2 regions of the Nocardioides luteus genome follow, and region 2 is predicted to be linked to the other one. Evidence: riboswitches for the same ligand, from Rfam matches in the RefSeq annotation. Region 2 holds a riboswitch; the other holds the start of a gene.

Region 1 (7,661 bases), 1.1 Mb from region 2:
GGTGCGTCGCTCGGTCAATAGATGATCGCGAGTTCACGCTCGATCTTTCGTTGAACGACCCCGCTGCCGCAGAGGCGTTCACTGAGCGGACGTCGACTATCGTACGTCTCATGGAACCCGGTCCCGGCTCGAACCAGCCCAGCGTGATCCGCCGCAGCGCGCACCTGCTGCGGCTGCTCGCCGCGCGCGAGCCGGAGGGCGCGACGACCACCCAGCTGGCGACGACCGCTGCCATCCCGCGCCCGACCGCCCACCGGCTGCTGAGCACGCTGCAGGAGGAGGGGCTGGTCGAGCGCGACAACACCACCGGCGCCTGGCACCTCGGGCCGGAGTGCTTCCTGCTCGGCGCCGCCGCGACCACCCGCCACGACATCACCCCGGCGGCCCGGGCAGCGGTGCTGCGCATCGCCCGCGAGACGGGGGAGAGCGCGTTCTTCTCCATCCGGCGCGGCGACGAGACCGTCTGCGTCCTGCGCGAGGACGGCAGCTTCCCGATCCGCTCCCACGTGCTCCACGAGGGCATCCGGTTCCCGCTCGGCGTCGCCTCGGCCGGCTTGGCGATCCTGGCGCTCATGCCCGAGTCGCGCCGCGAGGCCTACCTCGCCCGCACCGACCTCGTTCCCGCCTACGGCGAGGAGCACTCGGCGTCCGCTCTGCGGAAGCGCATCGCCGCGACCCGCGAGCGCGGCTTCGCGGTCAACCCCGGCCTGATCGTGGTCGGCAGCTGGGGTCTGGGCGCCGCCGTCTTCGACGCCCACGGGCAGCCCTACGGAGCGTTGAGCATCACCGGCATCGAGGCCCGCCTCGCGCCCCCGCGCCAGGCCGAGCTCGGCCGCCTCCTCCTGGAGGCCGCCCACATGCTCAGCTCTGGTTCGGAACCGCGGTGATGATCCCCGCGGTCATGATCTGGGCGAGCGCGGCGTCGGAGGCGAGCTGGGCGTCGCGGTCGTAGGTCGAGGTGAAGGCGAGGAGCTCGTCGGCTCCGGTGGTCTCGGCCAGCCGGTCGAGGCGGCGCCGGACGGTGTCGGCGGAGCCGGCGGTCGTCCGGGCGAGATGCGCCTCGACCCGCTCACGGAGCTGGTTCGACCAGGTCTGCGACCGGATCGCCGCGACCGGCTCGAGGGGACCGAACTCGCCGGTCTGCCGCGACCTGGCCATCGCCCATGCCTCCGGCAGCGCGAGCTCGGCGGCCTCGGCGTCGGTGTCGGCGACGAGCACGTCGACGGAGACCATCACCGAGGGCTCGGCAGCCCGCGAGGAGGGCCGGAAGTCCTTCCGGTACGCCCCGAGGACCTCGTCCAGCCGTGGGCTGTCGAGCACCGGACCGCCCACGACCACCGGCAGGCCGAGCTTCGAGGCGAGCGCGACACCGCGCCCCGTGGCGAGCACGAACATCGGGATCTGCTGGGCGGCCGCCGGCCGCGCGGTGACCGCCGCGGTGCGGTCGAGGTAGCCGCGGAGCTCCTCGATGTCCTCGGCGAACGTGTCCGGGTCGTCGAGATCCTGGCGCAGGGCGCGGCGTACGGGTGCGGTGAAGCCCAGCGTGCGCCCGAGGCCGACGTCGATGCGGCCGGGGTAGAGCGCGTCGAGCATGAGGAACTGCTCGGCCACGACCAGCGGCTGGTGGTGCGGCAGCATCACCCCGCCCGACCCGAGCCGGATCGTGGAGGTGTGCGCGCCGAGCGCACCGATCAGCACCGGCGGTGCCCCCGACGCGATCCCCGGCACCGCATGGTGCTCGGCGACCCAGAACCGGTGGTAGCCGAGCCGCTCGGCGGCCACCGCTCGCTCGATCGTGTGGGTCAGCGCAGCGCCCTCGGCGTACCCCACCCGCGTGCGGGACCGGTCCAGCATGGAGAGCTTCACGGTCATGACAACGACGCCGGGGGCCGGAGGCTTCCCGTCGGGGCTGGTGTGGCGAAGAACGCACCCGACAGGCGTGCGATGCGGGACACACATCCGCTGTCCGAGCCGTCGATCTCGGTACGCTGATGGCTTCAGCCAAATGACGACAGGAGCGGCTGGGTAATGGATCAAGACGTGCTTCGGCACGCACCGCTTTTCAGCGAGCTGGACGACGAGTCGATGACGGCGCTGCTCGCGATGATGGGCCAGACCCGCCTCAGGCGAGGCGAGGTGTTGTTCCACGAGGGAGACGCCGCGGACCGGCTCTACGCCGTCGTGAACGGCAAGGTGAAGCTGAGCCGCGCCGCGGCCAACGGACAGGACAACCTGCTGGCGATCCTGGGGCCGGGCCAGGTGTTCGGCGAGCTGTCGCTCTTCGACCCCGGTCGGCGCTCCTCGACGGTCACGGCCGTCACCGACGAGGTGGAGCTCGCCTCGCTCTCGCACGACGACCTGCTGGGCCTCCTCGACGGGCGCCCCAGCGTGACCCGTGGCCTGCTCGCCCTGCTGTCGGGCCGGCTGCGCCGGGCCAACGACGTGATCGGCGACCTGGTCTTCGCCGACGCTCCCCGCCGGGTCGCCAAGGCGCTCCTCGATCTCGCCGAGCGGTTCGGTCAGGAGACCGAGGAGGGCGTCCACGTACGCCACGACCTGACCCAGGAGGAGCTCGCCCAGCTCGTGGGCGCGGCTCGGGAGACGGTCAACAAGGCGCTCGCCGACTTCGCTGCCAAGGGCTGGGTCAGGCTGGAGTCGCGCTCGGTGGTCATCACCGACATGGAGCGGATCGTCCGCCGAGCCGGGTGATTTCTGCTCGTGAGCGGTGGGACCATCGAGCATGGTCTCACCGCTCGATGAGCTGCCCCAGCCGCCGGCCCGGCGGCCGGACCTCGACGAGGACTTCTCCGGTGGGCTGTCCGAGCAGTGGTGGATCCCGCACTACCTGCCGCACTGGACGACACCGGAGCGGTCCGAGGCTCGCTACCGGCTCGTCCCGGGTGGGCTCGAGCTGCGGATCGAGGCCGACCAGCTCGACTGGCGGCCCGAGGATGCGCCCCTGCGGGTCTCGAACCTGCAGACCGGCACGTACTCCGGCCCGGTAGGCTCCGCGCGCGGCACGCACCGTCACCGGGAGGACGGGCTGCGGGTCCGGACCGAGACCCCGCGACGGCTCCTGTTCGCGCCCGCTCGCGGTCGTGTCGACGTGACCGTCGCCGCGAGCCGGGACGACGGCTGCATGCTCGCGGCGTGGCTGGTCGGCACCGAGCACCTCTCCGGTGAGGACTCGGGGGAGATCTGCCTCTTCGAGATCGACGCGGACGCGATCGGCACGACCACGGTCGCCCGTTCCGGGGTCAAGGCGCACCACGACCCGCGCCTGAGCACCGACATGGCAGAGGTCACCGTCCCGTTCGACGCGACCCGGGCCCACACCTGGACGGTGATCTGGGACAGCCGGGAGACCGTCATCGGCTGCGAGGGTCTCGTCGTACGACACGTGCCCCAGGCTCCGACCTACCCGCTGTTCCTGATGATCGACCTCTTCGAGATCGGGCCGCCGTCCGGATCCCACCCGAAGACGGCGACCGTCCACCGCGTCCGAGGCTGGGCGTCGGCGTCAGAGGCTGACCCGGACCAGCTGGCGGAGCCGGCGTAGACCCTCGGTGCTCGGCCGCTCGGCCTCGGTGAGGGCGTCGATGAGGTGCTTCCGGACCGAGTCGGTCTCGAGGTCGAGGCCGATGGCCACGAGCTCGCTCGTCGCGTCCGGTGTGCGCCTGGCCGCGGCGACATGGGCGCTGCGTCCGACCAGGTTCACGTGGTAGCTGCGAGGTCCCTGGCCGGTCGCGACGGCGACGGTCCCCTTGATGCGGTACGCCGTCGGTGGCGGGTCCTCGAGAAGGTCGAGCAGCCGGGCCGGCTCGATCGTGCCGGGGGTCGTCACGGTCACCGATCCGGCGTGCTGGTGCTCGTGGTGGTCGGCGGCCGCCTCGCGCAGCAGCGCGGCGATCGGCAGCTCGTCGGGCGGGTCCTCGGGCACGGCGGGGTCGTAGACCAGCCGCGGGGTCGATGCGGCCGCCCACTGCGTACGCCACGTGGACCTCGGGGTTGTGCTCCCGCACCCGCGCTTCGATCCGAGCCAGGGTCTCCTCCCGCTCGGCCGACGGCACCAGGTCGGTCTTGTTGACCACCACCAGGGAGGCGGCTGCGAACCGGACCGGCGCCGGGCCCCGGCCGTCGTCGAGGGTGTCGAAGTAGGAGGCCGCGTCGACGACCTCGATGAGCCCACCGCGGCGTACGCGCTCGACGCCGCTGAACCGGACCAGCTTGGCCAAGGTGCCGGGCTCGGCCAGCCCGCTGGCCTCGACGATGACGACGTCGAGCCCGAGCCGCGGGTGGGTCAGCTTCTCCAGGGCGTCGTCGAGGCCGCCGGCGTCGGGCAGGCAGCACAGGCAGCCGCCGGCGATGGAGGCCGGCTCGTCGATCTGGCCGGTGACGAGGCCGGCGTCGACGTTGATGTCGCCGAAGTCGTTGACGACCACGCCCACCCGGGCACCGGGCTGGCGCAGCAGATGGTTGAGCATCGTGGTCTTCCCCGACCCGAGATGACCGGTGAGGATGACCACGGGAACGCGGGTGCTGGCGTTGGGTGGCACCGAGCCATCGTAGAGCCGGTGAGAACAGTTCCCGTTAGTGGGTCGCGGTGCCGAGATCTTGACGGCCGAGGAGGCCAGACCTAGGTTTGCCGCACAACTTCACATCCGCCACTCGAACTGCAGCGGGAGAGTCCTCGCCCATCCCGGGTGAGGCGCCGAAGGAGCAAACCTCCCCAGAATCTCTCAGGCCCCATGACCGCTGTGGTGAGGCGACCTCTGGAAAGTCAGGATCCGACGATCCTGCACCCACGGTGCAAACCGTCCCCGTCGGGGCGGTGAAGCTCTCAGGTAGCGATGACAGAGCGGGGAGGTCACCCGTCCACGGGTGCCGCTGTCGGCACCCACCACCAGGGAGCCTCCCGCACACATGACCTCATCCGTCCCTACCCCTCTGCACGAGATCCACCAGGCCCTCGGCGCCTCGTTCACCGACTTCGCCGGCTGGGACATGCCGGTCCGCTACGGCTCGGAGACCGCCGAGCACCACGCCGTCCGCACCGCCGCGGGGCTCTTCGACCTGTCCCACATGGGCGAGATCGAGGTGACCGGGCCCGAGGCCGGGCGAGCCCTCGACCACGCCCTGGTCGGCCGCCCGTCGGCGATCGGCATCGGCCGAGCCCGCTACTCGATGATCTGCGCCGAGGACGGCGGCATCATCGACGACCTGGTCGTCTACCGGCTCGAGGAGGAGCGCTACCTGGTCGTCGCCAACGCGAGCAACGTCCACGTGGTCGCTCCGGCACTGGCCTCGCGAGCCGAGGGCTATGAGGCCGTGGTCCGCGACGCCTCCGCCGAATGGGCGCTGATCGCGGTCCAGGGACCTGCCTCGGCGGCGATCGTGGCGGCCTTGACCGACCTCGACGTCCCCTCCCTGCGCTACTACGCCATCGACGCCGGCACCGTCGCCGGGATCGAGGTCCTGCTCGCCCGCACCGGCTACACCGGCGAGGACGGGTTCGAGATCTACTGCGCGCCCGCGTCGGCCGCTGCGGTCTGGGAGGCTCTCACCGAAGCCGGGACGCCGCACGGGCTGCAGCCCGCCGGGCTCGCCTGCCGCGACACCCTCAGGCTCGAGGCGGGCATGCCGCTCTACGGCCACGAGCTGAACCGCGACACGACGCCCTTCGAGGCCGGACTCGGCCGGGTCGTCTCCTTCGACAAGCCCGACGGCTTCGTCGGGGAGGCCGCCCTGGCCGTACGCCGCGACGAAGGCCCGCGCAGCGTGCTCGTCGGTCTGGTCGCCGCCGGGCGCCGCTCCCCGCGGGCCGGCTACGCCGTCGTGGACCCGGCCAGCGGCGACGAGATCGGCGTCGTCACCAGCGGCTCCCCGTCGCCGACTCTCGGACGTCCCATCGCGATCGCGTACGTCCGGCCCGATCTCGCCGCCGCCGGCGTCAAGGTCCAGGTCGACGTACGCGGCAGCCGCGAGGACGCCGAGATCGTCGACCTTCCCTTCTACTCCAAGAAATGAGCACCGCCATGAGCAACCCGACCCACCTGTCCTACACCGCCGAGCACGAGTGGCTCGAGAGCCGCGGCGACGTCGCGCGCGTCGGTGTCACCACCTTCGCCACCGAGGCACTGGGCGACATCGTCTTCGTCGAGCTGCCCGAGGTCGGCAGCAAGATCACCGGGGGAGAGAGCTGTGGTGAGCTGGAGTCGACGAAGTCGGTCAGCGACATCTTCGCGCCCGCCGACGGCGAGATCCTCGAGGTCAACGCCGCCGTCGTCGAGGACCCCGCGCTGATCAACAGCGACCCGTTCGGTGCCGGCTGGCTCTTCGAGATGCGCGTCTCGGGCGCCCCCGAGCTCCTCGACGCCGCGGCCTACGACGCTCTGATCGAGGAGTGACATGACCGCCGAGGTCGCCGGTTCCACGGCCGTGGCGATGGCGCTGAGCGCCTTCGACCTGTACTCGATCGGCATCGGCCCGTCGTCCTCGCACACCGTCGGCCCGATGCGCGCCGCGAAGACCTTCGTCGACGGTCTCGTCGCGGACGGTCGCCTGGATGCGGTGACACGGGTGAAGGCCGAGCTCTACGGGTCCCTCGGCGCGACCGGCCACGGGCATGGCTCCGAGGGAGCCGTGCTCCTCGGCCTCGAGGGGGAGGAGCCGGCGACCGTCGACACGCGCGCATCGTCCGGGCGGGTGGCGGCCATCCGCGAGTCCGGGGAGCTGTCGCTCGGCAGCCACGCTCTGATCCGTTTCAACAGCGGAACCGATCTGGTCATGCATCGCCGCGCCAGCCTGCCGGGCCATCCCAACGGCATGGTGTTCACCGCGTACGCCGCCTCGGGGGAGGTGCTGCGCGAGCGGACCTACTACTCCGTCGGCGGCGGCTTCGTGGTCGACGAGCACGCGGTGGGCGCCGCTCGGGTGGTCCCCGACCGCTCGGCCGTCCGCTTCCCGTTCGCCACCGGTGCCGAGCTGCTCGGCATCTGCGAGCGCGAAGGGCTCCGGGTCTCCGACCTCATGCGCGCCAACGAGCTGACCTGGCGTACGCACGACGAGATCCGCGCCGGCCTCCTCGAGATCTGGCGGGTGATGGCGGACTGCGTGCAAGCAGGCTGCGACCGTGATCCGGTCAGTGACGGCGTACTTCCTGGTGGTCTGCGGGTCCCGCGCCGGGCGCCGCTGCTCTACCGTGACCTGGCCTCCGGAGCCGGTGCCCAGGACCCCTTCCGGGTCATGGACTGGGTCAACCTGTTCGCCCTCGCGGTCAACGAGGAGAACGCGTCGGGCGGCCGCGTGGTCACCGCTCCTACCAACGGCGCGGCCGGCATCGTGCCCGCCGTCCTGCACTACTGGGTACGTTTCGTGGCGCCCGAGGCCGGGCTGGACGAGGCCGCGATCGAGGACGGCATCGTCCGGTTCCTGCTCACCGCGGCCGCGATCGGCATCCTGTGCAAGACCAACGCCTCGATCTCCGGCGCCGAGGTCGGCTGCCAGGGCGAGGTCGGCTCGGCCTGCGCGATGGCCGCCGGTGCGCTGTGCGAGGTGCTGGGCGGCACCCCGGAGCAGGTGGAGAACGCTGCCGAGGTCGGCATCGAGCACAACCTCGGCCTCACCTGCGACCCTGTCGGTGGCCTCGTGCAGATCCCGTG
Region 2 (7,661 bases):
GGCCGCCGAGGCGTACGTCGGCGGTGGCGTGAACGGGCTCAACCTGGCCTGCTCGGGCGCGAAGGTCGCCACGACCACGACCAGCGAGGGCTACTTCAAGCCCGGCATCGACTTCTACTCCAGCGGCGGCAACCAGGGCCAGGCCCTCATGCTGCAGAGCTTCGCGGCGAGCCACAACGTCAAGGCGGTGACGATCGGCATCGGCGGCAACGACTTCAACTTCGCCGCCATCGTCACCCAGTGCGTCCAGGACTTCCTGGCCTCGCCCTCCTGGTTCAAGGACTACTGCAAGGACGACGCGGTCGTCACCAACGCCATGGCGGCAAGCAACGTCGCCGCGGTGCGCGCAAGGATCGCCACCGCCTTCCAGAACGTACGCACCGCCATGCGCAACGCGGGCTACGCCGACGGCGCCTGGACCCTGATCGTCCAGAACGTGCCCTCGCCGCTGGCCACCTCCTCGGTCTACCGCTACAGCGAGTCCGGCTACACCCGTCAGAACACCGGCGGCTGCGGCTTCTGGAACGCGGATGCCGACTACGCGTACAACACCATCCTGCCGACGATCAACAACGCGATCGCGGGGGCGGCGACCGACTCCGGGCTGACCAACATCAAGAAGGTCGACGTCACCGGCGCATTCGCCGGCCGCCGTCTGTGCGAGAACACCGTGGGCCTGCTCGAGGAGAAGGGGCTCTCGAGCTGGCGGGCCTCCGGTGCGGTCGACAAGACCGAGTGGGTCAACCAGATCCGCACCGTGTCCACCGCGAGCGGCAACTACTACATCCAGGAGAGCCTGCACCCCAACTACTGGGGACAGCTCGCCCTGCGCAACTGCCTGCGCCAGGCCTACAACGGGGGCACACCGAGGTCCGGCACCTGCACCCACGGCACCGGGCTCAACGCCAACGGCGAGCCCGTCATGACCCTGAACTGACCCGCCGAGCCGTCACTCCGGTCGCCCGAGCCGTCACCTGGGTGACGGCTCGGCCGACGTACGTGACGCCTCGCGCCTACTCGGCGAAGGACTCCACCGGCGGGCACGAGCAGACCAGGTTGCGGTCGCCGTAGGTGTTGTCGATACGGGCGACCGGCGGCCAGTACTTGTCGGGGTCGATGCCGCGCGGGAAGACGGCCTCCTCGCGCGAGTAGGGGCGGTCCCACTCACCCACGAGCGCCCGGGAGGTGTGCGGGGCGCCGCGCAGGACCGAGTTCTCGGCGGTCCACTCCCCCGACGCGACCCGGTCGATCTCGCCCTTGATCGCGATCATCGCGTCGATGAACCGGTCGAGCTCGGCGAGGTCCTCGGACTCGGTCGGCTCGACCATGAGCGTGCCGGCGACCGGGAAGGACATCGTCGGCGCGTGGAAGCCGTAGTCGATGAGCCGCTTGGCGACGTCGTCGACCGTGACACCCGTCTCCTTGGTCATCGGCCGCAGGTCGAGGATGCACTCGTGCGCGACCAGGCCGGTATCGCCGCGGTAGAGCACCGGGAAGTGCTCGTTGAGGCGCGCAGCCACGTAGTTGGCCGACAGCACCGCCGCGGACGTCGCCCGGGTCAGGCCCTCGGCGCCCATGAGCCGGACGTAGGCCCACGAGATCGGCAGGATGCCCGCCGAGCCGTAGGGAGCGGCCGAGATCGCGCCGATGCCCGAGCGCTTCGAGGCGTCCGGGTGGAGCGAGTGCGACGGCAGGTAGGGAGCCAGGTGGGAGCGGACCGCGACCGGACCGACACCCGGGCCACCACCGCCGTGCGGGATGCAGAAGGTCTTGTGCAGGTTGAGGTGGGAGACGTCGCCGCCGAACTCACCGGGCTTGGCGTAGCCCAGGAGCGCGTTGAAGTTGGCGCCGTCGATGTAGACCTGACCACCGGCCTCGTGGACCAGCGAGCAGACCTCGGTGATGCCCTCCTCGTAGACCCCGTGGGTCGAGGGGTAGGTCACCATGATCGCGGCGACGTTCTCGCCGTGGGCGTCGAGCTTGGCCCGCAGGTCGTCGAGGTCGACGGTGCCGTCCTCGGACGACTTCACGACCTCGACCTTCATCCCCGCCATCACGGCCGAGGCGGCGTTGGTGCCGTGGGCCGAGGACGGCATCAGGCAGATGTTGCGGTGGCCCTCGCCCTGCGCGTCGAGGTAGCCACGGATCGCCATCAGCCCGGCGAACTCACCCTGCGACCCGGCGTTCGGCTGGATCGAGACCTCGTCGTAGCCGGTGACCTCGGCGAGCCAGCCCTCGAGCTCGCCGACGAGCCGGGCGTAGCCGGCGGCGTCCTCGGCCGGGACGAACGGGTGCAGGTCGGCGAAGCCGGGCAGCGAGATCGGCTCCATCTCGGTGGTGGCGTTGAGCTTCATCGTGCACGAGCCGAGCGGGATCATGCCCTTGTCGAGCGCGTAGTCGCGCGCGGCCAGCTTGTGCAGGTAGCGCAGCATCTGGGTCTCGCTGTGGTGCGCGTTGAAGACCTCGTGGGTGAGGTAGTCGGTGATGCGGACCAGGCCGTCGGGCAGCGCGCTCGCCGTGGTGCGGTCGATCTCCTCCAGGTCCACGCCCGAGACGCCGAACGCGTTGAGCACGGCCGACAGGGTCGAGCGGGTGGTCGCCTCGGAGGTCGAGATGCCAACCGTGTCCGCGTCCACGAGACGCAGATGTACGCCGAACCCACGCGCCGCGGCGACCACGTCGGCCGCGCGCCCGGGCACGGTGACACCCAGCGTGTCGAAGAACGTCTCCGAGACCAGCGGGAGCCCGGCCGACCGGAGCGCGGCGGCCAGCACGGCTGCGTAGCGGTGGGTGCGGGTCGCGATCGTCTTCAGCCCGGCGGGGCCGTGGTAGACGGCGTACATCGACGCGCCGACGGCCAGCAGCACCTGCGCGGTGCAGATGTTGGAGGTCGCCTTCTCGCGGCGGATGTGCTGCTCACGGGTCTGCAGCGCGAGCCGGTACGCAGGCCGCCCCTCGGCATCGACGGAGACGCCGACCAGGCGACCGGGCAGGTGCCGCTCGATCCCCTCGTGGACGGCCATGTAGCCGGCGTGCGGACCGCCGTAGAAGAGCGGGATGCCGAAGCGCTGGGTCGAGCCGACCACGACGTCGGCGCCGAGCGCGCCGGGCGCCTCCAGGACGGTCAGCGCGAGCAGGTCGGCCGCGACGACGGCCAGCGCGCCGCGCTCGTGGGCGGCCTCGATGATCGGCTTCAGGTCCGGCACGCGGCCGGACGCGCCGGGGTACTGCACCAGCACGCCGATCACATCACCCTCGGGCAGGCCCTGGGACAGGTCGGCGACGACGACCTCGAGGCCCATCGCCTCGGCGCGGACCTTGACGACCTCGATCGACTGCGGCAGCGCGTCGGCGTCGATGACGAACGGCCCGGATCCCTTCCGGTTGGCCCGGTGCACGAGGGCCAGCGCCTCGGCGGCCGCGGTGCCCTCGTCCAGGAGCGACGAGTTGGCCACCGGCAGACCGGTCAGGTCACCGACCATCGTCTGGAAGTTGATCAGCGCCTCGAGACGGCCCTGGGAGATCTCGGGCTGGTAGGGCGTGTAGGCGGTGTACCAGCTCGGGTCCTCGAGCACGTTGCGACGGATCACCGGCGGCGTCACGGTGGCGTGGTAGCCCAGGCCGATCATCGCCTCGCCGGGCTTGTTGGAGGCGGCGATCTCGCGAGCGAGCGAGGCCACCTGCGCCTCGCTCAGCGCGGCGGGCAGGTCCAGCGACTCGACGGACCGGATCCCGGCCGGAACGGCCGCATCCATCATCGCTGCTACCGAGTCGTAGCCGAGCCGCGCGAGCATGGTCGCCTCGTCGGCGGCCGAGAGTCCGACGTGGCGCTCCACGAACGGGGAGGCGGCGTCGAGCTCGGACAAGGTGGGCGTGTCGGACACAGTGGCTCCTGAGGGCATCTAAGACAACTCGTAAGCCCTCCCCCTCTGTCACCGCGCCTTCGCCGCTTCAGAGTTGCCTGGTCCGCACAGTCGTGGGTGCCTGAGAGTTTCCGGGGAGGAATTGCCCCTTCGGCGCCCCAACGAGTTGGGGCTCTCCCGTGCGGGATGGTCAGCACCACCAGCATAAAGGACAGGGCCCCGAGGTCCCGCCTCTGCGGGGCCTCGGGGCCTGGTGTCGACTGAGTCCTACGTCACCCGGCGTTGCGGGCGGCGCGGCGGGCGGCCAGCTCGTCGGACGCCGAGGCGACCTGCTCGCCATCGTCGGTCGTACGCTCGCTGGGAAGCTCGGAGAGGGTCCCCTCGATCTCTCGCCAGACACCGCCGATGGCGATGCCGAAGACGCCCTGACCGCCCTGGAGGAGGTCGATGACCTCGTCGTTGCTGGTGCACTCGTAGACCGAGGCGCCGTCGCTCATCAGGGTGACGCGGGTCAGGTCGTCGGTGCCACGCTCACGCAGGTGGTGCACCGCAGCGCGGATCTGCTGCAGCGAGATGCCGGCGTCGAGGAGTCGCTTGATGACCTTGAGGATCAGGATGTCGCGGAAGGAGTAGAGCCGCTGGGTGCCGGAGCCGGTGGCGCCGCGCACGCTCGGCTCGACGAGGCCGGTGCGCGCCCAGTAGTCCAGCTGGCGGTAGCTGATCCCGGCGGCGTTGCAGGCGGTCGGCCCGCGGTAACCGGTGTCGCTCGGCAGTGGCGAGACATCGTCGGTGAAGAGAAGTCCCTGCTCGTCGGCCTGCTCCGCCGCGCGTTGCGCGTCGTCGGCGCCGGGCTTCTGCTCGTGGTCGAACACGATGTCCTCCATCGTCTACTCCGTTGTGCGTAACTCCACTCGGGGAATGAACGGCTGCGGCGGGGGGACCACACCGTTGGAGTTACAACAGAGACAACTACAAGGTAAGCGCCGCAAGGGCCCTGGTCAAAGAACCCCCTCCGGCGTGTCGTCCAGCCTAACCCTCATGTAGAGAATGAGGCTTTCGACCGCTGCCCGTCGCGATCAGAGCGGTCAGCACCAGCACGACGGCTCCGACGAGGAGGCACGCCCGCATCCCGGGCAGGGTGAGGGCCCCGCTGGCACCGGCAGCCAGTCCCCCGAACACCGCGACCGAGATCGCGCCTCCGGTCTGCCGGAACGTGCTGAGCGCACCGGTCGCGACCCCCACCCGCGCGGGCTCGACGGCGTCGATCAGCTCCGCGGTCACGACGGTGATGGCCAGGGCACCACCGGTGGCGAGCGGAACCAGCAGGACGAGGACCAGCCAGACCGGAGTCGCCTCCGTCACCGGGAGCAGGACGAGCATCCCCGCTGCGAGGATCAGCTGGCCACCGACGATCAGCGGCCGCCGCCCGATGACCGTCGCGAGACGCGGTGCCACCACGTTCGCGCAGGTGGTCAGCGCCGCCGGGACGACGAACATCAGCCCCGCCTCGGCACCGGTCCATCCCCGCACCTGCTGGTAGTAGAGGCCGAGCAGGAAGACCCCGCCGTAGAACCCGAAGTTCACGCCGAACCCGGAGACCAGCGTGACCGCCACCCTTCCGCGAGCGATCAGGCCGAGCGGCAGCACCGGTGCCGGCGAGCGGCGCTCGACCAGGACGAAGGCGAGGGCCGCCCCGACCGACGTCACCCCCGCGACCAGCGCTCCCGAGTGCCAGCCGGTGTGGCCGGCCTCGATCACGGCGTACGTCAGCGCGGACAGCGCCACCACGGCGAGCACCTGGCCCGGGAGGTCGAGCGGCGCCCGGCGACGCACCGGCCGGAACCGCAGGCCTGCCAGCAGGGCCACGATGAGGACCCCGATCGGGACGTTGACCAGGAAGACCCAGCGCCAGCCGGCGTACTCGCTCAGCAGTCCCCCGGCCACCGGGCCCACCGCCATGGCGGCCGACCCTCCGATGGTCCACACAGCGATCGCCTGCGCTCGGGCCCTCGCGTCGTCGTAGGCGACCCGGACCAGCGCCAGCGACGCCGGCATCACCAGCGCGGCGGCAGCACCCTGGAGCACCCGCGCGGCGATGAGCACGGGCATCAGCGGGGCGGCCGCGCAGGCCAGGGACGCGGCCGTGAACAGCACCACCCCGAGCGTGTAGGCCCGCACCGGACCGAACCGGTCGGTCACCGCGCCCGCCGAGAGCATCAGCGCCGCGAACATCAAGGTGTACGCATCCACTACCCATTGCAGGCCGACCATCCCGCCACCGAGATCCCGGTGGAGATAGGGCAGCGCGATGTTCACCGCAGAGACGTCGACGGTGATCACGGTGAAGCCCAGGAGCGCCGCGAGCAGGGCCCGAACGCTCCCCGGCCGGGCGGCCGCCGCACCTCCGCTCGATGCCTCGGTCGCAAGCACGGTCATCGGGTTCCTCCTCCGGTCGACGTGCGGGCGGCTCCGAGTGCGGCCGCCCGCATCACCGAGGAGTCTGGTCGCGCGGCGGCGGGTGAGGCAGACCGCGCGGCGCCGGGGTGCTGCCAGGGGTGGGTATGACACGGCCCCTCACACGAACCGGTCCTGAGGCACACTGGTGAGGATGAGCGACATGGCTGCGACGGAGCTGGGGCGCTACCTGCGCGCCCGCAGGGCACGGGTGACCCCGGAGGAAGCGGGTCTGCCCGCGGGCACGGGCGTGCGGCGTACGCCTGGGCTGCGACGCGAGGAGCTGGCTGCCCTCGCCGGCGTGTCCGTCGACTACTACACCCGGCTGGAACGAGGACGGGAGACCAACCCGTCGACCGCCGTGCTCGACTCGCTGGCACGTACGCTCCGCCTGACCGGCGATGCCCACCAGCGGCTGCACGAGCTCGCCGAGGTCGCCTCGGGACGCTTCAGCGAGCCGCGCGCGACGACCGACACGACCGTACGTCCCTCGGTCCTCGTCATGCTCGAGACGCTGCGGCCGCTGCCGGCCTTCGTGTTCAGCCGCCACAACGACATCCTGGCGGCCAACCGTCCGGCCCGGCGGCTCTACCCGGGCCTGTGGGACGGTCCCCGCGAGCACCGGAACCTGACCCGCTACCTCTTCCTCGACCCGGTCGGGCGACACCTGCTCGACCCGTGGTACGCGACCGTGTCGAGCTCGGTCGCCAACCTACGTGCCGTCGGCGGCACCGACGTCGACTCGCCCCGCCTGGCCGCGCTCGTCGGCGAGCTGCTCCTCAAGTCACCCGAGTTCGCCGAGATCTGGGAGCGCTACGACGTGTGCGAGCGCAGCGGTGGCACCAAGACGTTCGAGCACCCGCGGGTCGGCCGGATGACACTGACCTACGAGGTCATGCGGTTGGCCCGCACCGGCGGCCAGCGGATGATCGTCTACCAGGCGGAGTCCGACACGGTCGACGAGAAGGCGATGCTCGCGCTGGACGAATGATCCAGCCGCGACCTCTCAGTGGGACTCGAAGTCCTCGGGAGTGATCTCGTCGAGGAACTCGCGGAACTTCTCGATCTCGTCCTCCTGCTCGGCCGGGACGGCGAGCCCGGCCTCGTCGAGGACCTCGTCGGCGACCACGATCTTGGTCCCCGTACGCAGCGCCAGCGCGATCGAGTCCGAGGGCCGCGCGCTCACCTCGACGCCCGAGGCGAAGACCAGGTTGGCGTAGAAGACGCGGTCGGTGACCGAGGTGATCTGCACCTCGGTCAGCTCGTTGCCGGTCGCCTCCACGACGTCCTTGAGCAGGTCGTGGGTCAGCGGCCGCGGCGGCACCACGCCCTGCTGGGCGAAGG

What was found. A riboswitch is a leader RNA that binds a small molecule or an ion and turns the genes downstream of it on or off. The one in region 2 is predicted to bind glycine.
Region 1: another riboswitch for glycine. It lies ahead of gcvT (glycine cleavage system aminomethyltransferase GcvT); the one in region 2 lies ahead of gcvP (aminomethyl-transferring glycine dehydrogenase).

The regions. Positions count from the first base shown of each region.
Region 1 covers NZ_JADOVJ010000001.1:1,663,211-1,670,871, forward strand. The annotation lists gene HD557_RS07930 (IclR family transcriptional regulator) at 111-887, shown strand; gene HD557_RS07935 (LLM class flavin-dependent oxidoreductase) at 862-1,872, opposite strand; gene HD557_RS07940 (Crp/Fnr family transcriptional regulator) at 2,029-2,709, shown strand; gene HD557_RS07945 (family 16 glycosylhydrolase) at 2,741-3,559, shown strand; gene HD557_RS07950 (GTP-binding protein) at 3,521-3,940, opposite strand; partial or broken gene HD557_RS29160 (GTP-binding protein) at 4,068-4,484, opposite strand; glycine riboswitch at 4,670-4,765, shown strand; glycine riboswitch at 4,767-4,867, shown strand; gene gcvT (glycine cleavage system aminomethyltransferase GcvT) at 4,924-6,027, shown strand; gene gcvH (glycine cleavage system protein GcvH) at 6,036-6,407, shown strand; gene HD557_RS07970 (L-serine ammonia-lyase) at 6,445-7,661, shown strand, end outside.
Region 2 covers NZ_JADOVJ010000001.1:2,718,904-2,726,564, forward strand. The annotation lists gene HD557_RS13140 (hypothetical protein) at 1-937, shown strand, start outside; gene gcvP (aminomethyl-transferring glycine dehydrogenase) at 1,014-3,902, opposite strand; glycine riboswitch at 3,962-4,053, opposite strand; gene HD557_RS13150 (MerR family transcriptional regulator) at 4,136-4,747, opposite strand; gene HD557_RS13155 (MFS transporter) at 4,893-6,299, opposite strand; gene HD557_RS13160 (helix-turn-helix transcriptional regulator) at 6,481-7,308, shown strand; gene HD557_RS13165 (bifunctional nuclease family protein) at 7,324-7,661, opposite strand, start outside.